One region of the Micromonospora sp. NPDC003944 genome, then DNA from elsewhere that is predicted to be linked to it. Evidence: riboswitches for the same ligand, from Rfam matches in the RefSeq annotation. Region 1 holds a riboswitch; each other region holds the start of a gene.
What was found. Region 1 has a riboswitch for cobalamin ahead of ACWER9_RS16710 (ABC transporter substrate-binding protein). Riboswitches for the same ligand answer to the same signal wherever they lie in the genome.

Region 1 (7,654 bases):
AGTCGGCGGGCCCGGACCAGTCCTGGTAGGTGATCTGCTCGTCGTGAGCGGGGGCCGGCGGGTGCGCCGCCAGCGCGGGCGCGGCGCTGGCGAGCAGGGTGAGCGTGGTGACGCCGGCGAGGGCGGCCGCGCGCAGGCGGGATCTGGCCATGGGTGCTCCGCGGTGTCGAGGGGGCATCGTCGCTTGTCAGTTTTCCGCTTGGAGGGAAGTTTCGCCAGATGTTGATAGGTGGAAAATCATTGCCGCCGTGATGATCCGCCTGGGATGGCAAAGGAAGCGATCAATGTTGATATGACCATGTGACAGGTGGTGAAGTGTCCTTCACCGAGCGGGATCTCCCGCCCATCGAGGAGGTAGTCCATGGCCCTCCGCCCACCCAACCCCCTCCGCCGCGTCCTGGTGCTCGCTGTCGTCACCGGGCTGGGCATCGTCACCGTCGCCGCCGGTCCGGTCGCCGCCCGACCGGCACCGGACCGCACCACCGAGCCGGCCGCCGCCGCCGGCTACCGGGTGCTCGGGCCCCGGACCCTCGCCGACCGCAACGCGGTGGCCCGCACCGGAGCCGCCATCGACTACTCCGAACACGGCGTGCTGCACATCTCGGCCACCGCGGCCGAGGCCGCCGCGATCGGCAAGCTCGGCTTCCGGCTGGAACCGCTCGCCCCGCCGCCGAACGCCGAGCGCGGCGCCGACGACTTCGGTACGCAGGCCTTCCCGCCGGCCGACTCCAACTACCACGACTACGCGGAGTTGACCGCCGTCGTGAACCAGGTCGTCGCCGACCATCCGGCGATCGCCCGCAAGATCAGCATCGGTTCGTCGTACGAGGGCCGCGACCTGATGGCGGTGAAGATCTCCGACAACGTCGGCACCGACGAGAACGAGCCGGAGATCCTGTTCAACTCCCAGCAGCACGCCCGCGAGCACCTGACCGTCGAGATGGCGATCTACCTGCTCAACCTCTTCACCGACAACTACGGCAGTGACTCCCGGATCACCAACATCGTCAACGGCCGGGAGCTCTGGATCGTGCCGACTGTCAACCCGGACGGCAGCGAGTACGACATCGCCACCGGCTCGTACCGCTCCTGGCGCAAGAACCGGCAGCCCAACAGCGGCTCGTCGAACGTCGGCACGGACCTGAACCGCAACTGGTCCTACAACTGGGGTTGCTGCGGTGGGTCGTCCGGAAGCACCTCGTCGGAGACCTACCGGGGGCCGTCGGCGTTCTCCGCACCCGAGACGCAGGCGCTGCGCAACTTCGTCAACGGCCGGGTGGTCGGTGGTGTGCAGCAGATCAAAGCCAACATCGACTTCCACACGTACTCGGAGCTGGTGCTCTGGCCGTACGGCTACACCACGGCGAACACCGCGACCGGGATGAACGCGGACCAGTACAACACCTTCGCCACCATCGGACAGCAGATGGCGGCCACCAACAACTACACCCCGGAACAGTCCAGCGACCTCTACATCACCGACGGAGACAGCCTCGACTGGATGTGGGCCACCCACAACATCTGGGCGTACACCTTCGAGATGTACCCCGGCTCGTCCGGAGGCGGCGGTTTCTACCCGCCCGACGAGGTGATCGGAGCGCAGACCTCGCGCAACCGGGAGGCGGTGCTGATCCTCAGCGAGTACGCCGACTGCCCGTACCGGGCCATCGGCAAGCAGGCCCAGTACTGCGGCGGTGGTGGCGGCACCACGGTCTGGTCGGACACCTTCGAGACCGCCACCGGCTGGACCATCAACCCGTCCGGCACCGACACCGCGACCGTCGGCGCGTTCGAGCGGGGCGCTGCCCAGGCGACCAACTCCTCCGGAGCCAAGCAGCTCACCCCGTACGCCGGGTCCAACGACCTGGTCACCGGCCGGCTGGCCGGCTCGGCAGCCGGTGACTACGACGTCGACGGCGGCGTGACGAGCGCCAGGTCCCCGGCGGTGACCCTGCCGTCGTCCGGCACGCTCACCCTCTCGCTCGCCTGGTACCTGGCGCACGGCTCGAACGCCTCGTCGGCTGACTACCTGCGGGTGAGCGTGGTGCACAACGGTGGCACCACGGCGCTGCTCACCCAGGCCGGTGCGGCAAGCAACCGCAACGGGAGCTGGGCCGTCGCCAACCTCAACCTCACCCCGTACGCCGGCCAGTCGGTCCGCGTACTCGTCGAGGCGGCGGACGCGTCCGGGGCCAGCCTGGTAGAGGCGGCTGTGGACAACGTCACCATCACGTCCTCCTGATCGGGTGGGGCCCCGTCCCGCCCCGACGGGGCCCCACCACCCGCTCCGAGCCTCCAGATCCGGGACATATCCCTCGTGCGCCACGCCTCCGGTGATCGACAGCCGCTGATCGACCCTTGATCGATCCGGCACGTCCCGGGGGTGCGCTACCGTCTTAGCGACCAGTCCGCAGCGAAGCCGGTGCTCATCCCGGCGCTGTCCCGCAACTGTGATGCCCCACCCGACGGTGGGGACGAGCCAGGTCGCCTACGGATCGGTCGCGAAACGCGCTCTCGAGGAAGGGCGCCTCGTGGGCGGGCGTACGAAAGTCCCTGTCGGCGAAGCACCACACTCCTCGACCGACAGGAGGCCCCCATGTTCAGACGTACCCCTCGGCTCTTCGCGGCGTCCCTCGCGGTCGCCGCGCTCGCCCTCGGCGCCTGCGCCGAGAAGGCCGACGACAAGCCGAGCACCGGCACGGCCGCCGCCGCCTACCCGGTCACGGTCGGCGCGCTCACCCTCGACAAGCGTCCCGAGAAGATCGTCGTGCTGTCGCCCACCGCCACCGAGATGCTCTTCGCGATCGGTGCTGGCCCGCAGGTGACCGCCGTCGACGACCAGTCGAACTACCCGACCGACGCGCCCAAGACCGACCTCTCCGCCTTCCAGCCGAACGCCGAGGCGATCGCCGGTAAGAACCCCGACCTCGTGGTGCTCTCCGACGACCGCAACAAGGTCGTCGAGCAGCTCGGCAAGCTGAAGATCCCCGTGTACCAGACCCCGGCGGCGACCACCCTCGACGACTCGTACCGGCAGATCACCGAGCTGGGCACGCTGACCGGGCACGCCGACCAGGCCACCGACGTCGTGACCCGGATGAAGGACGACATCGCCAAGCTGGTCAAGGACCTGCCGCAGCGTGCCGAGAAGCTCACCTACTTCCACGAGCTGGGCCCGGAGCTGTACAGCGCCACCAGCAAGACCTTCATCGGCTCGCTGTACAGCCAGGTCGGCCTGACCAACATCGCCGACCCGGCCGACGCGGACGGCAAGAACGCCGGCTACCCGCAGCTGTCCCAGGAGGTCATCGTCAAGGCCGACCCGGACTTCGTCTTCCTGGCCGACGCCAAGTGCTGCCAGCAGAGCGCCGACACGGTCAAGGCCCGCAGCGGCTGGGCCGGGCTCACCGCGGTGAAGAACAACCAGGTCATCGCCCTGGACGACGACATCGCCTCCCGCTGGGGCCCGCGGGTCGTGGACCTGCTCCGGGTCATCATCGACGCGGTCGCCAAGGTGCCCGCGTGAGCGTCGTCCGTCGGTGACCGGGCCGCGACAGGTGTCCGATCCGACGCCGACCGATCGGCCGACCGAAACCCCGCCGTCGTCCGAGCGGGCCGAGCCGCACACCGCAGCTCGGCCTGCCGGGCTGCTGTCCGTGGCCCGGCCCGCCGGGCTGCGCATGCGGTGGCTGGTCGCAGGGCTGTTCGCGGTACTCGTCGCGCTCGTTGCCGGGGTGTCGCTCGGCCCGGTGAGCCTGCCCCCGGGCAGCGTCGCCGCCGAGCTGCTCAACCTGCTCCCCGGGGTGCACCTCGACAGCGGACTGACCGAGCGCGAGATCGCGATCGTCACCGAGCTGCGCCTGCCCCGCGTCGTGCTGGGCCTGCTCGTCGGGGGTCTGCTCGCCCTCGCCGGCGGTTGCTACCAGGGCGTGTTCCGTAACCCGCTGGCCGACCCGTACCTGCTCGGGGTGGCTGCCGGCGCTGGCCTCGCGGTCACGGCGGCGATCGCCCTCGGCGGCGCCGGCCGGCAGGGCACCCTCTCCGGGCTGCCGATGACCATTCCGCTCGCCGCGTTCGCTGGTTCGCTGCTCGCCGTGACGATGACCTACGTGCTCGGCGCGGCCGGCGGGCGACGCGGGTCACCGGCCATGCTGATCCTGGCCGGGGTGGCGGTCTCCGCGTTCCTCTCCGCCGGGCAGACGTACCTCCTGCAACGCGACGCCGACAGCATCCAGCCGGTCTACTCCTGGCTGCTCGGCCGGCTGGCCACCGCCGGCTGGCACGACGTGCTGCTGGTGCTGCCGTACGCCGCGCTCACCACCGTGGTGGTGCTCCTGCACCGCCGCGAACTGGACGTCCTCGCGGTCGGTGACGACGAGGCGAGGAGTCTGGGCCTGCACCCGCAACGCACCCGCTACCTGTTGATCGCCGCCGCCTCCCTCGGTACCGCGGCGGCGGTCTCCGCGACAGGGCTGATCGGCTTCGTCGGCATCATCGTGCCGCACACCGTCCGGCTGATCGCCGGATCCAGCTACCGGGTGATCCTGCCGATGTCACTGCTGTTCGGCGGTGCGTTCCTGGCGCTGACCGATGTGGTGGCCCGCACCGTGGCCGCTCCGTCCGAGCTGCCGATCGGCGTGGTGACCGCCCTACTGGGTGGCCCGTTCTTCGTCCTCGTGCTGCGCACCGCCCGGCGAGCGCTGACGTGAGCCGCGAACCCGCCGCCGGTGCGCCGGCGGTTGGCGTCTCGGCCGCTGGTGCGCCGGCCGTTGAGGTACGCGGACTGCAGGTCGACCTGGGCGGCACGCCGATCCTGACCGGCGTCGACCTCAGCGTCGCCGTCGGCGAGTGGGTCACCGTGATCGGCCCGAACGGCGCCGGCAAGTCGACCCTGTTGCGCGCCGTCGGCGGCCTGCTGCCCGCGCCGGGGGCGATCACCCTCTTCGGTACGCCGAGCGCGGCGCTCCGCCGTCGGGACCGCGCCCGGGTGGTGGCCACGGTGGCACAGTCCCCGGTGGTGCCACCCGGCATGTCGGTGCTGGACTACGTGCTGCTCGGCCGTACCCCGTACATCCCGGCCCTGGGCCGGGAGTCGACCGCCGACGTCGATGCCGTGCACGAGGTACTGGGGCGGTTGGACCTCACCGGCTTCCACCGTCGCGAACTGGCCACCCTCTCCGGAGGCGAACGGCAGCGCGTGTTCCTCGCCCGCGCGCTCGCCCAGGGCGCGACGCTGCTCCTGCTCGACGAGCCGACGAGCGCGCTCGACATCGGCCACCAGCAGGACGTGCTCGAACTCGTCGACCAGCTGCGCCGCGAGCACGGCCTGACCGTCCTGGCCACGATGCACGACCTCTCGCTTGCCGGTGAGTACGCCGACCGGATGGTGATGCTCGCCGGCGGTCAGGTGGTTGCTGCCGGGACACCGCCCGAGGTGCTGACCGAGCAGCTGCTCGCCACCCACTACCGGGCCAGCGTGCGGGTGGTCCCCGGCGCCCACGGCCCCCTGGTGGTCCCCGTCCGCCCCACCCGCCCGTAGCCGCCCGGCCGGGCCCGGGGCGTGGGGCACCGCTGTCGTTGGCACGCCGGCGAACAGTTGCGCGCGTGGGTCAGGGGCCCAGGTCGATGACGGAGAAGAGGGCGCCCTGGGGGTCGCGGAGGGCGGCGAAGCGGCCCGCCGGGATGTCGCGGGGCGGGACCAGGATCGTTCCGCCCAGCTCGGAGGCGCGGGCTGCGGCGGCGTCCGCGTCGGCGACCGCGAAGTACACCGTCCAGTACGCGGGGAGGTCGGCCGGGAAGTCGTCGGCCAGCGGTGGCATCATCCCGGCGACGATCTGCGTCCCGAGCCGCCACCCGGTGTACGTCATGGCGCCCACCTCCTGGTCGTCGGGCTGCCAGCCGAACACCAGCTCGTAGAAGACCTTCGCGCCCTCGGGGTCGGGGGTGACCAGCTCGTTCCAGCTCATCGCGCCCGGCACGTTGAACACCTCGGCGCCGGCCATGGTCAGCGGCTGCCAGACGCTGAACGTGGCGCCGGCCGGGTCGGCGAAGACCGCCATCCAGCCCCGGTCGAAGACCTCGAATGGTGGTACGACGACCTGCCCGCCGGCCCGTTCGACGCGGCCGGCGACCAGTTCGGCGTCGTCGGTGGCGAGGTACGTCGACCAGATCGGGATCTGGTCCGGGATCGCGGGCGGGCCGGCGCCGGCCACCGGCTTGCCGTCGAGCAGGAAGACCGTGTAGCCGCCCGCCTCCGGCTCCGGGGTGACCTGGCCGGTCCAGCCGAACAGCTCCGGGTAGAAGCGCCGGGCGTCGGTCAGGTCCGGAGTGGCCAGGTCGGCCCAGCAGGGCGTACCCGGCGGGACGGTGCTCACGTCAAGACCCCTCTCGCCCGGGCGGCCACGGCGGCCCCCTGCCGGAATCCTGGCACCGTCCCGCCGCGGCCCGGGGCGGAAACGGACGAATCGTCAGCTGAACCGGCGACCTTCGTCCCGCCGGTACGCCCAACCGGCGAGCGTGGCGAGCAGCACCACCCAGACGCCGAGCATGATCAGTGCCAGCGGCTCCACCGCGTAGTCGCCCACCGCCGCCCACATCAGTTCGGCCGCGCCCCGGGTGGGCAGGTACGGCGCGATCGTCTCGATGAACCCGGGCGCGTCCCCCGGCGCGGAGAGCAGACCGCCGCCGAACGCCAACGGCAGGAACACCACCTGCGCGACCACGATCGCCGCCTTGCTCGGCAGCGAGTAGCCGATGGCGAGCCCCATCAGCGTGAACGGCACCGAGATGACGGCCACGGTGCCGAGGGCCAGCAGGAACGCCGCCGGGGTGAGCTGCGCGGCGGTAAGCGTCGCGCCGATCACCACGACCGGGATCAGCGAGAGGTAGGTGAGCGCCAGGCCGGCAAGCACGCGGCCCGCGAACCGCGGTGCCGGGCCGGCCGGCAGGGTCCGGGTGTACGGGTTCCAGGGCTGGTCGCGGTCCTCGGCGACGCCGACGCCGTACTGGAAGATGTTGGCGCTCATCACCGAGAAGGTGACCATCGACGCGGTGGCGTAGGTGGCGCCGACCGGATCGTCGCCGGCGAACGGCACCACGAAGAAGATCATGGCGGCGGCCGGGAAGAAGGCGCTGCCGAAGACGGCCACCGGGATGCGGATGATCTCCAGCAGTTGGTAGCGGGCGTGGACCAGGGCGAGCTGCACGGTCGCCTCCTCAGGCGGTGGTGGGTCGGCCGCCGGCAGCGGCGGTGGTGGGTCGGCCGGTGCCTGCGGACGCGTCCCCGCTGGGCACTTCACCGCTGGTGAGGGCGAGGAAGGCCTCCTCCAACGAGGTCGGCCGTACCTCCAGGTCGGTGAACGGCGTCTGGGCCGTGACAAGCGCTCGGACCAGTTCGTCGGCGTCGGTGGTGAGCAGGTGCAGCCGACCGTCGACCCGTTCGCTGCGGACCACCCCGGGCAGGTCGGGCAGGTGGTCGGCGACGAGGCTGACCCGGCGTACGCCCACGATGCCGCGCACCGCGTGCACGGTGTCGTCGGCAAGCACCCGCCCCTGCCCGATGACCACCACCCGGTGGGCGAGTGCCTCCACCTCTTCCAGGTAGTGGCTGCTCAACAGCACGGTGCCACCGTCGTCGTGGAATGCCCGGATCGCG
Region 2 (7,654 bases), on a different contig from region 1:
TGCCGTGGCCACTCGCCGGGGCGGCGACCACCACCCGGGGCAGCACCAGATCCGTGCTCACCACTCGATGCCCTTCTGGCCCTTCTGGCCGGCGTCCATCGGGTGCTTGACCTTGGTCAGCTCGGCGACCAGGTCGGCGGCGGCGACCAGACGTGGGTCGGCGTCCCGGCCGGTGATCACGACGTGCTGGAAGCCGGGCCGGTCGGCGAGCGTGGCGACCACCTCGTCCACGTCCACCCACCCCCACTTCATCGGGTAGGTGAACTCGTCGAGCACGTACAGCCCGTAGCGCTCGGTGGCCAGGTCGCGCTGGATCTGCCGCCAGCCCTCCAGGGCGTCGGCGGCGTGGTCGGCGTCGCCGCCGCGCTGGATCCAGGACCAGCCCTCGCCCATCTTGTGCCAGGCCACCGGCGCTCCCTGGCCGGTGCGCTCGTGCACCTCACCGAGCGCCCGGAAGGCGTTCTCCTCCCCCACCCGCCACTTGGCGCTCTTGACGAACTGGAACACCCCGACCGGCAGGCCGGCCGTCCAGGCCCGCAACGCCAGACCGAAGGCCGCCGTCGACTTCCCCTTCATCTGTCCGGTGTGGACCATCAGCAGCGGCCGGTGCCGCCGCTGCCGGGTTGTCAACCCGTCAGCGGGCACCGAACTCGGTTGTCCCTGTGGCATCAGCCCGTCCCCCGTCCCGCGATCGCCGCTTGCGCGATCTTGCAGTTTCTGTTGGTCATATGCGTTCTTGGTCCGTTATGCCGCGACCGGAACTGCACGATCGCGGGGGTGGGGGTGGGTGAGGGACTCCAGGGGGGTTCTTGGGGCGTTGAGCTGGGCGGCTAGGCGGGTGGCCAGGTTGAGGCGGACTGGACCCGTCTCGCAGTCGACGACGACGCACGCGGCGCCGCTGGCCGCCAGGACCGCTGCCGCCGCCGCCGCTCGGTCGAGCGGGCGGGTGCCCGCCGTGGCTCTCCCGTCGGTGACGACGAGGACCAGGGGGCGGCGCTTCGGGTCACGCAGGCGCTCCACCCGCAACAGGTCCGCGGCGGCGAGCAGTCCCTCGGCCAGCGGCGTACGGCCACCGGTGGGCAACTCGGCCAGCCGGGTCGAGGCGGCCAACACCGACGACGTCGCCGGTAGCAGGGTCCGGGCGCCGGCACCCCGGAACGCGACCACCGCGACCTTGTCCCGCCGCTGGTAGGCGTCGGTGAGCAGGGCAAGCACCGCGTCCTTCACCGTGGCCATCCGCTGCCGGGCGCCCATCGAGCCGCTCGCGTCCACCACGAAGAGCACCAGGTTGCCCTCGCGCCCCTCCCGGACCGCCTCGCGCAGGTCGTCGCGGCGCAGGAGCAGCGGACCGGTGAGCCGACCCCGGGCCGCCTGGTGCGGCGCGGCGGCACGGATCGTGGCCGGCAGGTGCAGCGCACCGACCCGACCCGCCGGCACCCGGGCGCCGGTGGTGCGGCCCCGCCCGGTGCGGGCCCGCGACCGACGGCCCGGCACCCCGTCACCCAGGCCGGGCGCGGTGAGCACCCGCGCCTTCAACCCACCCCGGGGTACGGCCACCGGCTGGGACTTCCCGACCCGGGTCGGATCGTCGTCACCGGCCGTCGACTCCCGGGCACCGCGCGGACGCCCGTTCTGGCCGTCGGCGCGCCGGTCGTCGGCCGGGCGCTGCGGCCACCCGTCGTCACCCGGGTCGTCCGGCTGGCGCTGTGGCCAGCCGTCCGGGCCGTCGGTGCGACCGTCCGGGCCGGCGCCGTCCCGCGCCGACGGTGCTCCGGTCGGCTCCGGCTCACCCTGGACGGCGTCGTCACCACCGGGGAGACCGCTGCCGCCGGCCGGGCCGCCACCGTTCGGGCCGCCCGCACCGGCCGGGCCGCCTCCTTGCGGGCCGCCGCTGCCGGGGCCGCCGCTGCCGGGGCCACTGTCGTCGGGGCCACTGTCGTGCGGGCCGGCGTCGTCCGGGTCGTCGGGGTGGGCGTCCTGGGCGCGCTGCAACGCCTCGTCGAGGCGCTTCTCGTCCAGCCCCGGGGTGTCGAACGGGTCACGGCGGCGGCGGTGCGGCAGGGCCAGCCGGGCGGCCACCCGGACGTCGTCGAGGGTCACCCGGTCCCGGCCGAGCCAGGCGGCGTGGGCGAGGGCGGTGCGGGCGGTGACGATGTCGGCGCGCATCCCGTCCACGTCGAACGCCGCGCACACCTCGGCGATCTGCCGCAACGCGGCGTCCGGGAGCCGTACCCCGGGAAGCCGGTGACGGGCGGCCGCCACCTGGGCGGCGATCTGGGCGTCGGCATCCGCCCAGCGGGCGGCGAAGCCGACCGGGTCGGCGTCGGCGGCGAGCCGGCGGCGGACCACCTCGACCCGGATCTCCGGGTCCCGGCTGGCGGTCACCTCGACGGTGAGCCCGAACCGGTCGAGCAGCTGCGGGCGCAGCTCCCCCTCCTCCGGGTTCATCGTGCCGACGAGCAGGAACCGGGCCGCGTGGCTGACCGAGACACCCTCCCGCTCGACGTGGCTGCGACCCATCGCCGCCGCGTCGAGCAGCAGGTCGACGAGGTGGTCGTGCAGCAGGTTCACCTCGTCGACGTAGAGCACACCCCGGTGCGCGGCGGCGAGCAGGCCCGGCTCGAAGGCGCGTACCCCCGCACCGATCGCCTTCTCCAGGTCCAGCGCACCGACCACCCGGTCCTCGGCGGCACCGACCGGCAGCTCGACGAGGCGCGCCGGGTGGGTCTCGGTGGCGGCGTCGGCCGGGTGCGGACCGTCCGGGCAGGCCGGGTCGGGCTCGGCCGGGTCGCAGCCGAACCGGCAGCCGCCAACCCGGCGCACCGGCGGCAGCAGCGCGGCGAGGGCCCGGACCGCGGTGGACTTGGCGGTCCCCTTCTCGCCGCGCACGAGGACCCCGCCGATCGCCGGGGACACCGCGTTGAGCAGCAACGCCAACCGCATGTCGTCCATGCCGAGCACCGCACTGAACGGGTAGGTGGAAGTCGTACTCATGCCCGGTCCTCCAGGTCGCCCTCGCTGGCCAGGTACGTGTCGCGCAGCCGGTCCAGGGTGGCCGGCTCGGGTTTGGCCCACAGCCCCCGGTCGGCGGCCTCCAACAGCCGCTCGGTGATGCCGCGCAGCGCCCACGGGTTGGACTGCTCCAGGAACTCCCGGGTGGTGTCGTCGAAGAGGTACGCGGCGGCCAGGTGCTCGTACATCCAGTCGTCGACCACACCTGCGGTGGCGTCGTAGCCGAACAGGTAGTCCACTGTGGCCGCCAGCTCGAACGCGCCCTTGTAGCCGTGCCGGCGCATCGCGGCGATCCACTTCGGGTTGACCACCCGCGCCCGGAACACCCGCCGGGTCTCCTCGCCAAGCGTGCGGGTACGCACGTCGTGCGGCATCGCCGAGTCACCCACGTACGCCGCAGGTGACGTGCCGGTGAGGTGCCGGACCATGGCCACCATCCCGCCGTGGTACTGGAAGTAGTCGTCGGAGTCGACGATGTCGTGCTCGCGGGTGTCCTGGTTCTTCACCGCCACCGCGATCCGGGCGAACGAGCGCTCCATATCGGCGCGCGCCTCCCGACCGTCCAGGCCCCGGCCGTACGCGTAGCCGCCCCACACCGCGTACACCTCGGCCAGGTCGGCGTCGCTGCGCCAGGTCCGGGCGTCGATCAGGGGCAGCAGCCCCGCGCCGTACGCCCCGGGCTTGGAGCCGAAGATCCGGGCGGTGGCCCGCCGCTCGTCGCCGTGCTCGGCCAGGTCGGCGGTCACGTGCGCCCGCAGGTAGTTCTCCTCGTCCGGCTCGTCCAGGGCGGCGACCCGCCGGACGGCGTCGTCGAGGAGCGCCACCACGTGCGGGAACGCGTCACGGAAGAAGCCGGAGATACGCACCGTGACGTCGACGCGGGGCCGACCCAGCTCGGCGGTCGGCACCACCTCGACGCCGGTGACCCGCCGGGACCTGTCGTCCCAGACCGGCCGGCAGCCCAGCAGCGCGAGCACCTCGGCGATGTCGTCGCCCTGGGTGCGCATGGCGCTGGTGCCCCACACGGTCAACCCCACCGAGCGGGGGTACGACCCGGTGTCGGCGAGGTGCCGGGCCAGCAGCGAGTCGGCGAGGGCCACCCCGACGTCCCAGGCGTTGCGGCTGGGGATGGCCTTCGGGTCGACGGAGTAGAAGTTGCGGCCGGTGGGCAGCACGTTGACAAGGCCCCGGGTGGGTGAGCCGGACGGGCCGGGCGGCACGAACCTCCCGTCCAGCGCCCCGAGGGTGTTGGTCAGCTCGTCGGTGGTCCGGTCCAGGCGGGGCACCAACTCGGTGGCGGCGAAGTGCAGCACCGCGGCGACGTCCGGGATCTGCCTGCCGGTCACCTCGGTCACCACGGCGTCGACCGCGTCCACCGCCCAGTCGAGGGTCTCCATGCCCAGGACCAGCCGCCGCGCGAGGGCCTCGATGAGGTCGATCGCGTCGGCGGCGGTGCCGGCCGGGCCGTCCGCCACGTCGGTAAGCGCCGGGGGCAGCGCCAGTCGCTGTCCGGGCGCCGCGAGCAGCTCCCGCTCGTCGAGGGAGTACGCGGCGGCGAGGGCCTGCCGCAGGCCGGGCAGGGCCTGGGCGCCGCCCCAGATCTGCGGGGCGCGCAGCACCGCGAGGACGAGGTTGACCCGCGGCTCGCCGGTGGGCGCGTCGGCGAGGATGTGCAGCCCGTCGCGGATCTGCACGTCCTTGACCTCGCACAGGTACCCGTCGAGGTGCAGCACGAAGTCGTCGAAGTCGTCCGCGTCGGGCATCGCCTCGGCGTGCAGGTCGTGGTGCAGCTCGGCGGCACGCACCAGGTCCCAGATCTGGGCCCGTACGGTGGGCACCTTGGCCGGGTCGAGGGCCTGCACGGTCGCGTACTCGTCGAGCAGTTGCTCCAGTTTGGCCAGGTCGCCGTAGGTCTCGGCGCGGGCCATCGGCGGCACCAGGTGGTCGACGACCACGGCGTGCGCCCGCCGCTTGGCCTGGGTGCCCTCGCCCGGGTCGTTGACGATGAACGGGTAGACCAGCGGCAGGTCGCCGAGGACCGTGTCGGGCGCGCAGTCGGCGGCCAGACCGAGACCCTTGCCGGGCAACCACTCCAGGGTGCCGTGCTTGCCCAGGTGCACCACGGCGTCCGCACCGAAGCCGCCGTCCGCGGCCGGCGTGGACAGCCAGTGGTACGCGGCCAGGTAGTGGTGACTCGGCGGCAGGTCCGGGTCGTGGTAGATGGCGATCGGGTTCTCCCCGAAGCCGCGTGGCGGCTGGATCAGCAGCACCACGTTGCCGAAGCGCAGCCCGGCGAGCACGATGTCGCCGCCCTCGGTGTACAGCTCGCCGGGCGGCTCACCCCAGTGCTCCCGCATCCGCTCACGCAGCTCGACCGGGACCTGGTCGAACCACCGCCGGTACGTGTCCCCCGGTATCCGGGCCTCGGCGGCGGCCAACTGCTCCGGGGTGAGCCACTCCACGTCGTGCCCACCGGCGGCGATCAGCGCGTGGATCAGCGCGTCGCCGTCGGCGGGCGGTGGGGCGTCACCCAGGTCGTAGCCGTCCTCGGCCAGCGCGGCGAGCAACCGGACCGCCGAGGCCGGGGTGTCCAGCCCGACGGCGTTGCCGACCCGGGAGTGCTTGGTGGGGTACGAGCTGAGCACCACGGCGACCCGCTTGTCGGGGTTGGGAAGGTACCGCAGCCGGGCGTGGCGCACCGCGATCCCGGCGACCCGGGCGGCCCGCTCGGGGTCGGCGGCGTAGACCGAGAGCCCGTCGGCGTCGATCTGTTTGAACGAGAACGGCACGGTGATGATCCGGCCGTCGAACTCGGGGATGGCCACCTGCATCGCGGCGTCCAACGGGGAGAGTCCGGCGTCGCTGTCGGCCCACTGCTTCCGGGTGCTGGTCAGGCAGAGCGCCTGGATGATCGGCACGTCCAGGGCTGCCAGGGCGCCGACGTCCCAGGCGTCCTCGTCGCCGCCCCCGGAGGCGTCCGCGGCGACCGCGCCGCCCGCCGCGAGCACGGTGACCAGCAACGCGTCACAGCGGGCGAAGAGCCCGAGCGGGCCGGCGCCCGCTGTCAGCCCGCGCAGCGAACCGCAGAAGATCGGCAGCGGGTTGCCGCCGGCCTCGCGGACCGCGTCCGCGAGCACGTCGACGAAGCCGGTGTTACCGGCGAGGGCGTGCGCCCGGTAGAAGACGATTCCCACGGTGGGCCGGTCCGGGGCGGCGGGGTGGTCGCCGTGCACGCCGTACGCCGGGGTGGGCGTGGGCGGGGCGAACCCCTCGCCGGTGAGCAGCACCGTGTCGGAGAGGAACCGGGCCATCTGCCCGAGGTTGTCCGGACCGCCCTCGACCAGGTACGCCAGCGCCTGGGTGACGACCCCGGACGGCACCGTGGAGATGGCCATCAGCTCCGCGTCGGGTAGCGCCTCGCCGCCGAGCACGACCGTCGGTACACCGGTGGCGAGCACCGCGGCGAGGCCGTCCGGCCACGCCTGTCGACCGCCGAGCAGGCGTACGACGACGAGGCTCACCCCGCCGAGCAGGGCGGGAACCTCGTCGGTGGTGACCCGCGCGGGGTTGGCCAACCGGTAGTCGGCGCCGCTGGCGCGGGCGGCCAGCAGGTCGGTGTCGGCGGTGGAGAGCAACAGGATGCGCACGGCAGGCTCCGGGGGGTGACGTCGACGCGTTCGCGGGAGCGAGCCGGCGACGTGGGATGGGCGCGGGGTTCAGCAGGCACCGCGACCCGGGTGGCTCACCGACGGGGGGCCGGCGGCGACGGGTGGCGCGGTGTGGAACTCAGCGGTGAACGGCGCGGGAGCGTGCGGATGCCGGCGCGGCGGGGTGTCCGCCGCGCGGCTCACGACGGTGATCGTCGGTGATAGAGACGCCATGCGTCATCGGGTCCTCCTCGGGTGTCCACGCCCTGGGGTACGTCCCGACGGCCGAAGTATCCTGGCTTCCGGATCGACGCTCTCCCCCGGCCTTCCAGCCGCAGACACACGGCCGTGACTCACGAGGGGGGATCGCTCCCCGGTGACAGTGGCGGGACCGCGTCGGAATCGCACCGACTTCCTTCACTGCCGTCAGGCCGCGAATGCTGCCACACCCCTACGCTGCCGGTCAACGCCGGTCCGGCCCCGCCGGGCGGACCCCACCCATCGAGGTTCGGCGATTGGTGCGGGGATTGCTCCGCGCGGCGGCATGCCCCCCGACCGATGCCCGCCGTCCTTTGCTCTGCTGCCCTGTGCGCACCAGGCACGGAGGGTCACCGGCGCTCACCGGGCAGCAGAGCAAAGGACGTCCGAACGAGCTCTGACCTGCGCCGACCGCCCCGGCCGGGCGGTGCCGGTCGACCCTCCGGACGCAGGCCGGCGAACGCCACACCAGCGCCCGCTGTCGATCTCGGTGGTCGATCACCGTGCCCGTCCCCCGGTTCGACCTGCCGGGCCAGTGGCTGGCGCGGTCCCGGTGGTCCCGACGCCGAGGTCGACTCAGGCCGCGCTCGCCGTCGTGGTCGACGAGCGCGGCAGTGTGATGATCGACGCTGGGCGGAGCCCCGCGCACACCCCTCGGAGCGGGCTCAGCGGGCGTGGCGTTCCGGGTGGGCGCGGTTCCACGCCCGCATCCGCTCCGGGTAGCCGGTGCGGCCCGC
Region 3 (7,254 bases), on a different contig from region 1:
AGGAGCCGACCCACCTCGACTCCGCACCCGGCGCCGCCCCGCGCGCCAACAGCACCCTGCTGGTGCTGTACCTCTCCCTCGGCGGCCTGGCGTTCGCGGTGCTGCAGTCGCTGGTGGCGCCCGCGCTGTCGACAATCGGAAGGGACCTGGGCGTCTCGACCGGAGACATCAGCTGGGTGCTCACCGCGTACCTGTTGGCCGCCTCGGTGCTGACCCCCATTCTCGGACGCCTCGGTGACATGGTCGGCAAGCGGCGGGTCCTCATCGGCGTCCTCGCCGCCCTCGCCGCCGGCACCCTGCTCGCCGCCCTGGCCCCCAACCTGACCGTGCTGATCGTCGCGCGGGCGCTGCAGGGCGCCGCCGGAGCGATCCTGCCGCTGTCGATCGGCATCGTCCGCGACCAACTGCCCCGCGAGAAGGTCGGCGTCACCGTCGGCCTGCTGTCGGCGATCTTCGGTGTCGGCGCCGGTGTCGGCATCGTGGCGGCGGGCCCGATCGTGGAACACCTGTCGTGGCACTGGCTGTTCTGGCTGCCGCTGGTCCTCGTCGTCGTCGCGCTGCTCGGGGCCATCTTCGGCATGCCCGAGTCGCGGGTCCGTACGCCCGGACGGCTCGACATGCTCGGCGCGGCCATCCTGTCGGTGTCGCTCGTCTCGTTGCTGCTCGCCGTGAGCAAGGGGCAGGGCTGGGGCTGGACCGAGCCGAAGACCATCGGCCTGTTCGTGCTCGGCGCGGTCGCGATGGCCGTCTTCGTCCTGGTCGAGCTGCGGGTACGCGAGCCGCTCATCGACATGCGGCTGATGCGCATTCGCGGGGTCTGGGCCACCGACCTCGTCGCCCTGATCCTCGGCTTCGCGATGTTCGGGACGTTCGTGCTCGTGCCGACCCTGCTCCAACTCCCCGCGGCCACCGGCTACGGGTTCGGCAAGACGGTGTCCCAGGCCGGTCTGTTCCTGCTGCCCACCGTCCTGATGATGGTGGTCTTCGGTCCCCTCGCGGGTCTGCTGGACCGTCGCTTCGGTCCCAAGGTGCCGATGTTCCTCGGCACCGTCGCGGTCGTGGTCGCGTTCGCGCTGCCGGCCCTCGCGCACGGCGCGACCTGGCAGGTGCTGCTCTCCGGCGTGCTCACCGGCGCCGGCATCGGCCTGGCGTTCGCGGCGATGTCCAACGCCATCATCGAGAGCGTCCCGGCCGGACAGACCGGTGAGGCGAGCGGCGTCAACACCATCGCCCGCACCATCGGCAGCAGCATCGGCGCGGCGGTCGTGGCGGCCGTCATCACCTCGAACAGCACTCCGCAGGGGCTGCCCACCGACGCGGCGTTCACCGCCGGCTTCTGGGTGTGCGCGGGCGTCGCAGTCCTGGCCGTCCTCGCGGCACTCGCCCTGCCTTCGGCGCGTCGCCGCCACGAACAGGCCGTCGCCGCCGGTGTCGACGACCTCCCGCCCGAGCCGGTCGAGCTGCACCTGCCCCACCGGCAGCACTGAGCAAGCGGCTGACAAACGCAGGCCGTGCCCCCTTCCGGTGGGCACGGCCTGTGCCGTTCGGTGTGGCCCAGACCTGCCCGCTACCCACCCAGTCGAAGGTGCCAGCGCGCACCCCGGCTGGTGAGCCGGACGACCGCCAACGGCTCGACGTCCACCTGCCGGTACGTCGCCACCGGAAGACCGAGGGCGTGCACCACCGCGACCCGGATCACCAGCGGGTGGGCGACCGCGACGATGCGTCCACCCGCTCGGTGCTGCTCGTCCAGCCAACCGCCGAGCCGATCCCGCACCGCCGTGACGGACTCACCACCGTGTGGCGCGGACTCCGGTGCGGACAGCCATTCGTGCAGCGCCTGCGGCTGCGTGTGGGCGATCTCCTCGAGCGACAGTCCGGCCCAGGTCCCGTAGTCGCAGTCGGCCAACGCGCTCTCGATCGTCGGCAGCAGACCGAGGGCGTCGGCGGTCTGCCGGGCGGCCGGCGCCGGGCTGGACAGACAGGTGTCGTGCACGCCGAGGCGACCCCGCCGCTCCGCACCCGAGGAGGCCCGGGCGAGGGCGGCACGCAGGCCACCCTCGTCCAGGCCGTCGTCGGCACCGCCGAAGCGGGCCCCGCGCAGAGCGGCGGTGTGACCGTGGGCGACCAGCCGGAGGCTGGCGCCGGTCACGTACTCGGCAGTGCGGTGCCGGCCCGGCGACGCCGCTCCTGGTGCATCAGGGCCGCGAACAGCAGGCCGATGCCGGTCCAGAGCACGACCTGGGTGCCCAGCGAGGCCAGCCGGAACTCCCACAACAGGGCTGCGGGGAAGTCCGCCGGGACCTCCTGGAAGGACGGCATCACCACGTACGACACGGCCGTGACCAGGACGAACCCACCTACGGCTGCGGCGGCGCGCAGCCAGGTGGGCGCCTGGGCACCGACCGACCGGTAGCCCAGCGAGCCGGCCCACACGGCCACCAGCCCGAGCACCACCATCAACAGGTAGGTGACGGTCCGCTGGTCGATGGTGGCCGGGTCGCCGACCGCCGGCGGGTTCGCCGGGTACTTGAGGAACGGCACGATCACCGCGCCGAGCAGCGCCGCGCCGGCCAGCAGCAGGCCCGAGCGCCCGTCGTCGTCGCCGCGCCGTCGGCGGGACAGCAGGACGTACGCCGTGGCCAGCAGCCCACCCATGGCGGCCCCGAACAGGCCGGTGGCCAGGAACAGGCCGCCGCGCTGACCCGTCCGGCTGACCAGGGCGTCCTCGTGGTCGTGCGCACCGGCCGCGGGCTCGGCGTGCGTCGCCGCCTCCTCGATGGCGATGGCCGCCTCGACGTGCGGTTCGCCGGCGACGTACGCGAATGCCCCGGCGAGCAGGCCGGCGATCAGACCGGCCAGCAGCCCGCGAACGAGGGCGGCGAGGAAGGGGGGAGTGCCGGTGGTGGTGGTCAGTGGCACGGGACGCCCAGCAGGTGCCTGCCGTCGTGCATCAACTCGTGCAGGTACATCCCGCTGCGCGACACCGCCCCCTGGTCGAAGGCGACGAGGTACGCCAGCAGCGCGAGCGCGGCAACGGTCGCCAGGGCAGTCCACAAGAGACGGGCACTGCCAGCGGGGTGCACCACCGGCTGGCTGGAAGCGGAGCTAGACATGAATACACGAACCTCCCCAGGGATGACGCGTCCCCATCGCAAGGCTGCGGACGACCGAGCGTCCTGGCTCGCGGCCCCCGGTTGTTGCTGGGAACCGCTCACAGTGGCGCGACCGCGCCGGATTCACACCGGCTTCCCTCGCGTCGCCGCAGATAGTGGGTCGACGGTATCGGTGCCGCCTCAGGTGGTCAACCCGGGGCCCCGCGCCCCCGTCGGGTACGTGAAGATCTGGACCAGCCGCAGGTGTCGGTGGATTCGTCAGACCAAAAGGCGACACTGTGGGAAGTTGGTCGTCGTGCGCGTTCCGCCACTCGGCAACAGTCTGTTACCGCTAACATGGTCAATCTGCCAGATCGGCTCTGCGGCTTCGGGTCAACCCGGAGTGGTTCGATCAGCGGCGGGGCGGGGTGTGCGATGGGGGAGAACGCGCCAGGGCGGTTCCGGTGACGACCGGCGAGACCGCGCCACGACCGGGGATCGTCGACGCGCACCATCACCTCTGGGTCCGGGCGCGGCACCCGCAGCCCTGGATCGACCCGCACACCATGGCCGCGATCGACGACGACTTCACGCCTGTCGAACTCGCACCGGCGACCCGGGCCGCCGGGGTCACCCAGACCGTGGTCGTACAGTCCGTCGCCGTCCGGTCGGAGACGCCCGAGCTGCTCGGCATCGCGGCCGACGATCCTCTCGTCGCCGGGGTGGTCGGCTGGGTCGACCTCACCTCCGCCGACGTCGGCCGCCGCGTCGAGCGACTGCGCCGGGCGCGCGGCGGCGAACGGCTGGTCGGGGTGCGTCACCTGGTCCAGTCCGAACCCGACCCGGCCTATCTCGACCGTCCCGACGTGCGACGCGGCATCGCCGAGGTCGGTGCCGCAGGGCTCGCCTTCGACCTCTTGGTGCGCCATCGCCAACTGCCGGCTGCCACCCGGCTCGTCCGCGACCTGCCGCAGGTGCGGTTCGTCCTGGACCACCTGGGCAAACCCCCGCTCGGGCGCGACGACCTCGGTGACTGGCACCGCGACCTGCGGGCGCTGGCGGCCGAGCCCAACACGACGGCGAAGCTCTCCGGCCTGGTGACCGAGGTGGACGGCGGGTCCTGGACGACGGCGGACCTGCGGCCCGCGGTCGAGCACGCCCTCGACGTGTTCGGGCCGGATCGGTTGATGTTCGGCTCGGACTGGCCGGTGTGCCTGCTCGTCAGCTCGTACACGCGTTGGGTCAGCGTCCTCGGTGATCTGCTGGACCCGCTGTCCGACGACGAGCGTGCCGCGATCTGGCGCCGGACCGCCGGTCGGGTCTACCGGCTGGCCCCGTCCTGAGGCGACAGCCACTCCGGAGCTGGGCACATAGCGTGTTATCGATAACATGCTAGCGACGGCAGCCGATCTACCTTTGGTCGGACGTATGCCTTCGGTGGTGCAGGTAACGATGGCAAAACATGCCCGCAAGGCCTTGGCAACACACGTGAACGCGTGGCATGGTAACGCCTGATCGTGGGAAACATCCGACCTATCTCCGAGGGTGTGCGGGCAATCAGTCGTACTGCCGTCCGAGCCGGGTCAGTCGCTCACAGGCGTTCGGCTCGTCGGCGGGTCCCCGTCGGGTGCCGACGCCACGCTTGGGGAGGTCAGGTCCGACGATGAGTAGCGCCGAGGCAACCGCCGGCACGCAGCGCGGCGAACTCAGCGACTGGTTCCGGGAACGGATCTCGCACGCCGTCTCCGAGTTCACCGCCGCAACCGCGTTGGTCGTCCTGTTCATTGCCCTGACCTTCGCGAGCCCGTACTTCCTGACGGCTGACAACCTCTTCAACATCGGGGCGCAGACGGCGGTGATCGCCATCATCGCCACGGCCCAGACGATGGTCATCATCACGAAGGGCATCGACCTGTCCGTCGGTTCGGTCGCCGCGCTCGCCGGCGTGCTGGGCGCGATGGTCGTGCGCGACCTCGGCTTCTCGCTCTGGGCGGCGACGGCGGTCGCGATCGGCGTCGGCGCGCTGGCCGGACTGCTGAACGGGCTGCTGGTGACGGTGGCCCGGATCCCACCGTTCATCGCGACACTGGGGACGATGTCCGTGGGCCGTGGCCTCGTCTTCATCATCACCGGCGCGGTCGGCGTCTACGGCCTGCCCCGATCCTTCCAACTGCTCGGCAACGGGCAGATCCTCGGCATCCCGTTCGCCGTGGTGATCACCGTCCTGGTCGCCGTCGGGGTCGCCTTTCTGCTCTCCCAGACCCGCTTCGGTCAGTACACCTACGCGATGGGCTCCAACCTGGAGGCGGCCCGGCGCTCCGGCATCCGGGTGGGGCGGCACCTGACCGGGGTGTACGTGCTGGCCGGCGTGCTGGTCGGGCTGGGCGGCATGATCGCCGCCTCCCGGGTCAACTCCGGTCAGCCCAACTACGGGATCTCGCTGGAGCTCGACGTCATCGCCGCCGCGGTCATCGGCGGTGCCAGCCTGTTCGGCGGTCAGGGCCGAATCGTCGGGACCATCATCGGCGCGTTCCTCATCGCCCTGGTCCGCAACGGCGCCGTCCTGCTCGACATCAGCATCCACTACCAGCAGGTGATCGTCGGCGTGATCATCTGGGCCGCCGTCTACTTCGACCAGTACCGCCGCCGGCGGTTGGAATCACGGGGTTGACATGCCATTCCGAGAGTCCGAACGAGGAAGGACACACACCATGGCACACACCACCACCAGCCGGCGGACGCGAGGACGACTCCTGCGCGCGCAGGCGATCCTGGCCGCCGCCGCGGCGACCGCTCTGCTCAGCGCGTGCGGCGGGGTCGAGGTCCGCGACGGCGGCGACGGCGCGACAAAGGACGCGAGCGGCCCGTTGAAGCTCGCCGTCGTCCCGAAGGCGGTCGGGGCCGACTACTGGAACACGGTCAAGGCGGGCGCCGAGTGCGCCGCGCAGCGCGCGGGAGACGTCACCGTCCAGTGGGACGGCGTGACCACCGAGACCGACGTCGAGGGCCAGGTCAACCTGATCCAGAACTTCGTCACCAAGAAGGTCGACGGCATCGTCTACGCGGCGACCGACTCCAGCGCACTGGCACCGGTCACCGACAAGGCGCTCGGCGCCAACATCCCGGTCGCCATGATCGACTCGGGCACCAGCCCGCAGCCGGCGGAGGTGCCTCTCTTCGCCACCGACAACCGCGCGTCGGCGACCGAGGCGGCGAAGCTGCTCGCCACCGAACTCGGCCCCGGCAACCACGAGGTGGCGCTCGTCGAGTTCCAGCCCGGATCGCAGACCAACACCGAGCGGGTCGACGGCTTCAAGGCCGGCCTCGCCCAGTACCCCAACCTCAAGCTGGTCGGCCAACAGCCGAGCAAGAGCGACGTCAACGAGGCCCGACGGGTCACCGAGAACATCCTCACCGCCAACCCCAACCTGAAGGGCGTCTTCGCGGCCAACGAGCCGAGCGTCCTCGGTGCCGCGCAGGCCATCCAGGCCGCCGGCAAGTCCGGCAAGGTGGTCATCATCGGCTGGGACGCCGCCCCGGACGAGATCGCCGGGGTACGCAGCGGCCAGATCTCGGCGCTGGTCGTGCAGAACCCGTTCAAGATGGGCTACTTCGGCGTCGACAAGATGGTCAAGCACCTCCGGGACAAGGCGCCGCTGGCCTCGGCCGACACCGGCGTCACGTTCGTCACCAAGGAGAACATCGACTCGGCGGAGATCAAGGCGGTGCTCGAGCCCAGCTGCGCCAACCCACCGGTGCAGTGATGGGCGTGAACCACACGGCCACCGCGGCCAGCGACGAGCAACCCACCGACGCGGAGCCGCCGGTCCTCGAAGCCCGCGGCATCGTCAAGCGGTTCGGGCACGTCGAGGCGTTGCGCGGCGCCGACTTCACGGTCCACCGCGGCGAGGTCGTCGCGCTGATCGGTGACAACGGCGCCGGCAAGAGCACCCTGATCAAGACCCTGTCCGGTGTGCACCCGCCGGACGAGGGCGAGATCCGGGTCGGTGGCCGTCCGGTCCAGTTCTCCACCCCCGTCGACGCCCGTCGGGCGGGGGTGGAGACGGTCTACCAGGACCTCGCCGTCGCCGACGACCTCAGCGTGGCCGCCAACCTGTATCTCGGCCGGGAGATCCTGCGCTCCGGGCCACTCGGTCGG
Region 4 (7,654 bases), on a different contig from region 1:
CCCGCCCGACCGCCGCGAGGAACGTCCGACTGAGCGCCCGGCAGCACTGTCGCGCCCGCGTCGGACACGACCTCACCAGCGCTCAGACAGCGCTGCGCCGTTCCAGCAGGATTACGTCACGCCAGCGTCCGTGGTGGCAACCAACCCGTTCGCGTACGCCGATGACCCGGAACCCGGCCCGCTGGTGCAGCGCCAGGCTGGCGGTGTTCTCCGGGAAGACCCCGGACTGGATCGTCCAGATGCCGGCGGCCTCGGTGGAGGTGATCAGCGCGTCCAGCAGCAGTCGGGCGACGCCACGGCCCTGGGCGGCCGAGTCGACGTACACGGAGTGCTCCACCACTCCGGCGTACACCGCGCGGGTCGAGGTCGGCGAGACGGCGACCCAGCCGAGGACCGTTCCGCGCGGGTCGACAGCCACGAACCGGTGCTCGCTCAGCCGAGCGGCGCTGAACGCCGCCCAGCTCGGCGCGGTGACCTCGAAACTGGCGTCACCGGTGTCCAGTCCGGCCTGGTAGATCGCCAGGACCCGGTCGGCGTCGGCGGCGGCCATGGGTCGCACGGTGATGTCGACCATCAGCACGTTCCTTTCCGAGCAGGCGATCACCCAAGCGTGTGGCTCGACCATGTCACTACTGCAACATGATCGATGCGGCCTCCGCCACGACACCCAACGACCAATCGAGCTGACGGCATGTGCCATTACTCGCGCACTCCAGGCAGCCGCCTGAGCGCCACGGCCGGTCCAGCGCGCGAGTCCAGTGCGCATCAAGGATCCTCGTCGCGGCGAACAGCTCGCCTGCCTGACACACAGGTTCGTCGATCGGCACGGCGGCACCTCCCGCGATCACGACAGTCGAAGACCAACACCGCACCGCCTCGTCGATCATGGAGTTGTGGTGGGTGACAAAGTGCCTGCACAGCACCAAATCAGGCACCCCAACTCCATGATCGACGAAGCCAGGCCCGCCCCTCCCCGCGATCTTGCACTTCCTGTCGCGGCACACAGCGGCAACGCGCACATATCGGCGACCGAAACTGCAAGATCGACGCAGACGGGGCGTTCCTCAGGGGTAGCGCGCGGGGCTCGGCCGCCGCCTAGAAGTCGTCGTCGAAGGCGACGGTGCCGCTCACCCCGACCTGGTACGCCGACACCCGCCGCTCGAAGAAGTTCGACAGCTCCTGCACGTCCTGCAACTCCATGAAGCCGAACGGGTTGTTCGACCCGTAGTGCGGGGCGATGCCGAGTTGGGCGAGACGGCGGTCGGCGACGTGCTGGAGGTACTCCCGCATGTCGGCCAACGTGAGACCGGGCACGCCGTGGCCCAACAGGTCCTCGGCGAACTGCACCTCACACTCGACGGCCTCGGTGAGCATCCGGCGTACCTGGTCGGCGAGGTCGTCGTCGAACAGGTCCGGTTCCTCGGCGCGGACGGTGTCGACGACGTCGAACGCGAACGCCATGTGCATGGACTCGTCGCGGAACACCCAGTTGGTGCCGGAGGCGAGGCCGTGCAGGAGGCCGCGGGAGCGCAGGAAGTAGACGTACGCGAACGCGCCGTAGAAGAACAGACCCTCGATGCAGGCGGCGAAGCAGATCAGGTTGAGCAGGAACGTCCGTCGGTCCTCGCGCGAGCGCAGCTCCCGCAGGTCGCCCAGAGAGTCGATCCAGCGGAAGCAGAACTCGGCCTTGCGACGGATCGAGGGGATGTTCTCGATTGCCGCGAAGGCCTCGAAGCGCTCGGTCTCGTCGGGCACGTACGTGTCGAGCAGGTTGAGGTAGAACTGGACGTGCACGGCCTCCTCGAACAGCTGCCGGGACAGGTAGAGGCGACCCTCGGGGCTGTTGACGTGCTGGTACAGGTTGAGCACCAGGTTGTTGGCGACGATGGTGTCGCCGGTGGCGAAGAACGCCACCAGGCGGCTGACCAGGTGCCGTTCGGCCGGCGACAGCTTGGCCAGGTCGGTGAGGTCGGCGTGCAGGTCGACCTCCTCGACGGTCCAGGTGTTGCGGATCGCGTCGCGGAACCTGTCGAAGAAGTGCGGGTAGCGCATCGGGCGGAGGGTGAGGTCCATCCCGGGGTCGAGCAGCATGTGCGTGGTCCTCGTGTCGGTGGTGCGGGCGTCGGTAGCGTCGGTGGTGGTGGCGGGGGTCACTGGCAGGCCTCGCACGACTCGGGGTTCTCCAGCGAGCAGGCCAGCGCCTCCGCGTCGAGGGCCACGGACCCGAGGGCGACTGGCGCGGCGGGTGCGACGGCGCTGACGGTGGCCTGCTGGATCCGCGTGGCCGGGCGCGAGCGCAGGTAGTAGGTGGTCTTCAGCCCGGCCTTCCAGGCGTACAGGTACATCGAGGAGAGCTTGCCGATCGTCGGCGCGGCCAGGAACAGGTTCAGCGACTGGGACTGGTCGATGAACGGGGCACGGGCGGCGGCGAGGTCGATGAGCGCCCGCTGCGGCAGCTCCCACGCGGTGCGGAACAGCTCCCGTACGCCGGCCGGCAGCTCGGCGATGTCCTGCACCGATCCCTCGGCCCGCTTGATCGCCGAGCGGATCCGGTCGGTCCACAGCCCGCGGGCCTTCAGCTCGCGTACCAGAGCGGTGTTGACCTGGAGGAACTCCCCGGACAGCGTCTCGCGCTTGAACAGGTTCGACACCTGCGGCTCGATGCACTCGTAGCACCCGGCGATCGAGGCGATGGTCGCGGTCGGCGCGACCGCCACCAGCAGCGAGTTGCGCAACCCGTGCGCCGCGACCTTCTCCCGCAGGGCCGTCCAGCGTGCCGTCTGCGTACCCTCGACACCCCACAGGTCGGGCTGGAGTTGGCCCCGCGCGGCCCGGGTCTGCGGGTACGTCGGGTGCGCGCCGACGTCGCGCGCCAGGTCGGCGGAGGTCTCCAGCGCGGTCAGGTACAGCTCCTCGCTGATCCGGGTGGACAGCTCCCGCGCTGCCGGCGAGTCGAACGGCAGCCGCAGGGCGAAGAAGACGTCCTGCAACCCCATCAGCCCGAGCCCGACCGGCCGCCAGCGGGGGTTGCTCGCGGCCGCCTGCGCGGTCGGGTAGTAGTTGATGTCGATGACCCGGTCCAGGAAGGTCACCGCGGTCCGGACCGTGGCGCGGAGCCGGTTCCAGTCGATGCCGCCGTCGACGAGGTGGGCGGCGAGGTTCACCGAGCCGAGGTTGCACACGGCGGTCTCGGCGTCGCTCGACACTTCGACGATCTCGGTGCAGAGGTTGGACAGGTGCACCACGTTGCCCGGTTCGGCGGTCTGGTTGCACAGCCGGTTCGACGCGTCCTTGAAGGTCATCCACCCGTTGCCGGTCTGGGCGAGGGTCCGCATCATCTTCCCGTACAGCTCCCGCGCCGGGACCTGTCGCACGTAGCGGCCCTGCGCCTCGGCCTGCCGGTACGCGGCGTCGAACCGCTCCCCCCACAGGTCGGGCAGCTCGGGCACCTCGTTCGGGTCGAACAGCGACCACAGCTCGTCGGCCTCGACCCGGCGCATGAACTCGTCCGGGACCCAGTTGGCCAGGTTGAGGTTGTGGGTGCGCCGGGCGTCCTCGCCGGTGTTGTCGCGCAGCTGCAGGAACTCTTCGATGTCCGGGTGCCACGGCTCCAGGTAGACGCAGGCCGCGCCCTTGCGCCGGCCGCCCTGGTTGACGGCGGCGACGCTCGCGTCAAGCGTGCGCAGCCACGGCACGATCCCGTTGGACTGCCCGTTCGTGCCCCGGATCAGCGCTCCCCGGGAGCGGACGCGGGAGTACGCGATGCCGATGCCGCCGGCGAACTTGGACAGGTTGGCGACCTGGGCGTACCGGGCGTAGATCGAGTCCAACTCGTCGAGCGGGGAGTCGACCAGATAGCAGGAGGACATCTGGGTGTGTCGGGTGCCGGAGTTGAACAGGGTCGGTGAGCTGGGCAGGTAGGCCAGGCTGGACATCAGCCGGTAGAAGCTGACCGCCTCGTCCGCCGTCCGGGACAGGCCACAGGCCACCCGCAGCAGCCAGTACTGCGGGGTCTCCAGCACCAGTCGGCTGGTGGGGTGGCGCAGCAGGTAGCGGTCGTACACCGTGCGCAGGCCGAAGTACTCGAACCGGCGGTCACCGTCCGGGTCGACGGCGTGGTCCAGGGTCGTGGCGTGGGCGGCGACGAACGCGGCGGTGTCGTCGCCGATCAGGCCCTCGGCGTGGCCGACCCGGATCGCCGCGCTGAACGAGGTGATGCCCTGTCGACGCACCTCCTTGTCGACGTAGCCGGCGAGCAGTCGCGCGGCGAGGCGCGAGTACTGCGGCTCCTCACCGATCATCTCGGCCGCGGTCTGGATGGACAGCCGGTCCAGTTCCGCAGTGGTCGCGCCGTCGTAGAGGCCGCTGATGGTACGGGTGGCCACCCGCATCGGGTCGACGTCGGTCAGGTCGTCGGCCCACCGCTCGACCGCTCGGACGATCTTGTTCACGTCCACGGGTTCGGTGCCGCCGTCGCGCTTGCGGACCTGCATCGGCGTTCGCCGCAGGGTCGCGTCGCCGCTGGCCGGGACTACCTCGGTGACTGTCACCACTCGCTCCTCGGAGTTCGAGACCTGGTGGCCCGGACGCGAGGGGACAGACACCGACGGACGCCACGCGCTTCGGCGTGGATCAGGTGGCGTCAGCCGTCCCACGCGGCCTCGGACCGCCGCCCACCCGGGTGCGGGTACGCGGCGCGCTGGCAGGTCTTCGGACTCGCGGGCACGACCGGGCTCGCCGGTCTCCTACTGGCCGTCGCTTCCCAGGCCGATCGGTGGCCCAGTGCTGATGACGGCTGTCGTTCCCACTCACCGCTGCGGGACAGTCCCGGATTTCCACCGGGTTCCCTGTTGCCTCGACCGCACTGGATGAGCGGCCGAACCAGCTGCGCTCGACACCATATATAGGGATGCAGACGTTGTCACACCCCACATGTCGGTCCCGGGCGTGTCGGCGGCGGCGCGGTGACCACCGTCACCAACCGCGGGGGCACACGCCATGGCCGACCGACGCCGGGCACCGGGGACGAGGCTCGCGCACGAGTGTCGACAATCGACAAAGATGTGACGTATCGAAGCGACAGTCACGCTGGCCACACTCATGGGTCGCCGTCGATTCCTCAGATCGAGGCGGAACATCCAATCTCCAGGGCCCGGCGTCTGCGGCACCATCTCTCGCCAACCGGCATGATGGGCGTCAAGACGGAACGACGAGGCAGCAAAACATCATATGTCTAGGCCTCTCGGGTGATCGACAACGTTGACGTGCTGGAGCAGCCCTCCGTATACTCCCAGTGATCATCTGATCTTTAGCCTAGCCGGGCGAGGAGCGCATGCCGCAGATCACTGCCGTCACCGTCGAAGACGTCCGCTTCCCCACCTCCCTGACCGCTGACGGGTCAGACGCCATGAACAAGGACGGCGACTACTCTGCGGCCTACGTCATCCTGCACACCGACGGCGTCGACGGCGTGGGCGCGCCACTCGCGGGGCACGGCCTGACCTTCACCATCGGTCGGGGCAACGACATCGTCGCGGCGGCAGCCGTCCACCAGGCCCAACTCCTCGTGGGCCTGGACGTGGCCACGATGGCGGCGGACATGGGCGCGGTCTACCGCCTGCTCACCTCCGACTCGCAACTGCGCTGGCTCGGCCCGGAGAAGGGCGTCGTCCACCTGTCCCTCGCCGCCGTGTTGAACGCGTCGTGGGACCTGGTCGCCCGGGTCGCCGACAAACCGCTGTGGCGACTGCTCGTCGACATGTCCCCCGAGCAACTCGTCGACATCGCGGACCTGCGCTACCTGTCCGACGCGCTGACCCGGGACGAGGCACTGGCCATCCTCCGGGCCAAGGAGGGCACGAAGGCCGACCGCCTCGCCGAGCTGGACCGGACCGGCTACCCCGCCTACACCACCTCGGCGGGTTGGCTCGGCTACGGCGACGACAAGCTGCGCCGGCTGTGCCAGGAGGCGGTGGACAGCGGCTACGGCTACGTCAAGCTCAAGGTGGGCGCCAACCTCGACGACGACATCCGCCGATGCGCGATCGCGCGGGAGATCCTCGGGCCGGACCGCAACCTGATGATCGACGCCAACCAGGTGTGGGACGTCGGTCAGGCCATCGAGTGGGTCACCGCCCTCGCCCAGTTCAAGCCCCTGTGGATCGAGGAGCCGACCAGCCCCGACGACATCCTGGGCCACGCCGCCGTCCGCCGAGCCGTCGCTCCCATCGGCGTCGCCACCGGCGAGCACTGCCACAACCGGGTGATGTTCAAGCAACTGTTCCAAGCCGAGGCCATCGACTTCTGCCAACTGGACACCGGCAGGTTGGCCAGCATCAACGAGATCGTCGCCGTGTTGCTGCTCGCCGCGAAGTTCAACGTGCCGGTCTGCCCACACGCGGGTGGGGTCGGGCTGTGCGAGATGGTCCAACACGTGTCGGTCCTCGACTACGTCGCGATCTCGGGGGACCTCACCAACCGGGTCACCGAGTTCGTCGACCACCTGCACGAGCACTTCACCGACCCCTGCATCATCCGCGACACCGGCTCGGGCAGCGGATACGTCCTGCCCAGCGAGCCCGGCTACTCCACCCGGATGCGCCAGGAGTCGGTCGCGCTCTACCGGTTTCCCGACGGCCACTACTGGGCGGCCACGGAGCCGACTACCGTGTCATCTCCGGAGCCGTACGTGATCGCGGGTGGAGAGGCCACCCTCGCCGGCCGCTAGGGGAGTCATGTCTCGCACTGACGAAGTGGTCAACGGCATCAAGCGGATGATCCTCGAAGGGCAGTTCCGGCCCGGAGACCGGCTGCCCATCGAGAAGGACCTCGCCGAGTCGCTCGGCGTCTCGCGGGGCTCGCTGCGCGAGGGGATGTCGGCCCTGTCGATCCTCGGCATCGTCAACATCCGTCAGGGCGACGGCACCTACGTCACCAACCTCGACGCGCCACAACTGCTGGCCCCGATGGGCTTCGTGGTGGACTTCCAGGGTCAGGGCGACCCCCGGCACATCCACACCGTTCGGCGGTTGCTGGAGTGCGAGGCCGCCTGCCTGGCGGCGACCAGGATCACCGACGAGGCCCTGGCCCAGGCGGGTGACCTGCTCGACGAGGCGGCCCGGTTGATCGGCCAGTCACCGCCGGACCACGAGCGGATCATGGAGATCGACATCGCCTTTCACCGGATCATCGCGGTGCACGCCGAGAATCCGGTGCTCGTCGGCCTGATCGAGGCCTTCGCCGGGCGCACCATCCGCGGGCGGCTCTGGCGGAGCCTGCACGAGGAGGGCGCGGACCTGCGTACCCATGACGAACACGTGGCGATCCTGAAGGCTCTCGTCGCGCGCGACCCGGAGCGGGCCCGCACCCGGATGGCCAACCACCTGATCGGGGTGGAGGAGTCGTTGCAGGGGTTGCCCGACGATGGTGACACGAGCATCGAGGCGCCTCGCTCCTGACCGCCGGTCCTCACGACTGCACGTCGAGCAGCCCTTCGTCGTACAACGCCGCCCAGAGCTGGTCCGGGACGTCGACGTCGGACCTGTTGAGGGTCTCCGTCACCTGGGCGTCGTCGCGCATGCCGACAACTGTCGAGACGACGGCCGGGTGCCGACGGACGAAGGCCAACGCGGCCTGGGGCAGCGTGACGCCGTAC

Region 2: it holds a riboswitch for cobalamin, as region 1 does, so the genes downstream of both, cobN (cobaltochelatase subunit CobN) here and ACWER9_RS16710 (ABC transporter substrate-binding protein) in region 1, are expected to answer to the same signal.
Region 3: it holds a riboswitch for cobalamin, as region 1 does, so the genes downstream of both, ACWER9_RS20985 (CbtB domain-containing protein) here and ACWER9_RS16710 (ABC transporter substrate-binding protein) in region 1, are expected to answer to the same signal.
Region 4: it holds a riboswitch for cobalamin, as region 1 does, so the genes downstream of both, ACWER9_RS21025 (ribonucleoside-diphosphate reductase subunit alpha) here and ACWER9_RS16710 (ABC transporter substrate-binding protein) in region 1, are expected to answer to the same signal.

The regions. Positions count from the first base shown of each region.
Region 1 is NZ_JBSGIV010000030.1:12,082-19,735, reverse strand. Features, by position in the region: gene ACWER9_RS16720 (C39 family peptidase) at 1-151, opposite strand, end outside; gene ACWER9_RS16715 (M14 family metallopeptidase) at 362-2,242, shown strand; cobalamin riboswitch at 2,365-2,506, shown strand; gene ACWER9_RS16710 (ABC transporter substrate-binding protein) at 2,597-3,526, shown strand; gene ACWER9_RS16705 (FecCD family ABC transporter permease) at 3,681-4,709, shown strand; gene ACWER9_RS16700 (ABC transporter ATP-binding protein) at 4,706-5,539, shown strand; gene ACWER9_RS16695 (VOC family protein) at 5,610-6,374, opposite strand; gene ACWER9_RS16690 (ABC transporter permease) at 6,468-7,205, opposite strand; gene ACWER9_RS16685 (ABC transporter ATP-binding protein) at 7,216-7,654, opposite strand, start outside.
Region 2 is NZ_JBSGIV010000001.1:94,671-102,324, reverse strand. Features, by position in the region: gene ACWER9_RS00430 (cobyrinate a,c-diamide synthase) at 1-61, opposite strand, end outside; gene cobO (cob(I)yrinic acid a,c-diamide adenosyltransferase) at 58-669, opposite strand; gene ACWER9_RS00420 (VWA domain-containing protein) at 745-2,994, opposite strand; gene cobN (cobaltochelatase subunit CobN) at 2,991-6,659, opposite strand; cobalamin riboswitch at 6,926-7,102, opposite strand; gene ACWER9_RS00410 (hypothetical protein) at 7,583-7,654, opposite strand, start outside.
Region 3 is NZ_JBSGIV010000043.1:986-8,239, forward strand. Features, by position in the region: gene ACWER9_RS20970 (MFS transporter) at 1-1,487, shown strand, start outside; gene ACWER9_RS20975 (histidine phosphatase family protein) at 1,568-2,152, opposite strand; gene ACWER9_RS20980 (CbtA family protein) at 2,149-2,922, opposite strand; gene ACWER9_RS20985 (CbtB domain-containing protein) at 2,913-3,116, opposite strand; cobalamin riboswitch at 3,151-3,305, opposite strand; gene ACWER9_RS20990 (amidohydrolase family protein) at 3,560-4,438, shown strand; gene ACWER9_RS20995 (ABC transporter permease) at 4,759-5,766, shown strand; gene ACWER9_RS21000 (substrate-binding domain-containing protein) at 5,807-6,859, shown strand; gene ACWER9_RS21005 (ATP-binding cassette domain-containing protein) at 6,859-7,254, shown strand, end outside.
Region 4 is NZ_JBSGIV010000043.1:9,492-17,145, reverse strand. Features, by position in the region: gene ACWER9_RS21040 (N-acetyltransferase family protein) at 83-574, opposite strand; gene ACWER9_RS21035 (hypothetical protein) at 630-935, opposite strand; gene ACWER9_RS21030 (ribonucleotide-diphosphate reductase subunit beta) at 1,096-2,091, opposite strand; gene ACWER9_RS21025 (ribonucleoside-diphosphate reductase subunit alpha) at 2,151-4,493, opposite strand; cobalamin riboswitch at 4,685-4,901, opposite strand; gene ACWER9_RS21020 (enolase C-terminal domain-like protein) at 5,333-6,727, shown strand; gene ACWER9_RS21015 (FadR/GntR family transcriptional regulator) at 6,735-7,457, shown strand; gene ACWER9_RS21010 (aldo/keto reductase) at 7,468-7,654, opposite strand, start outside.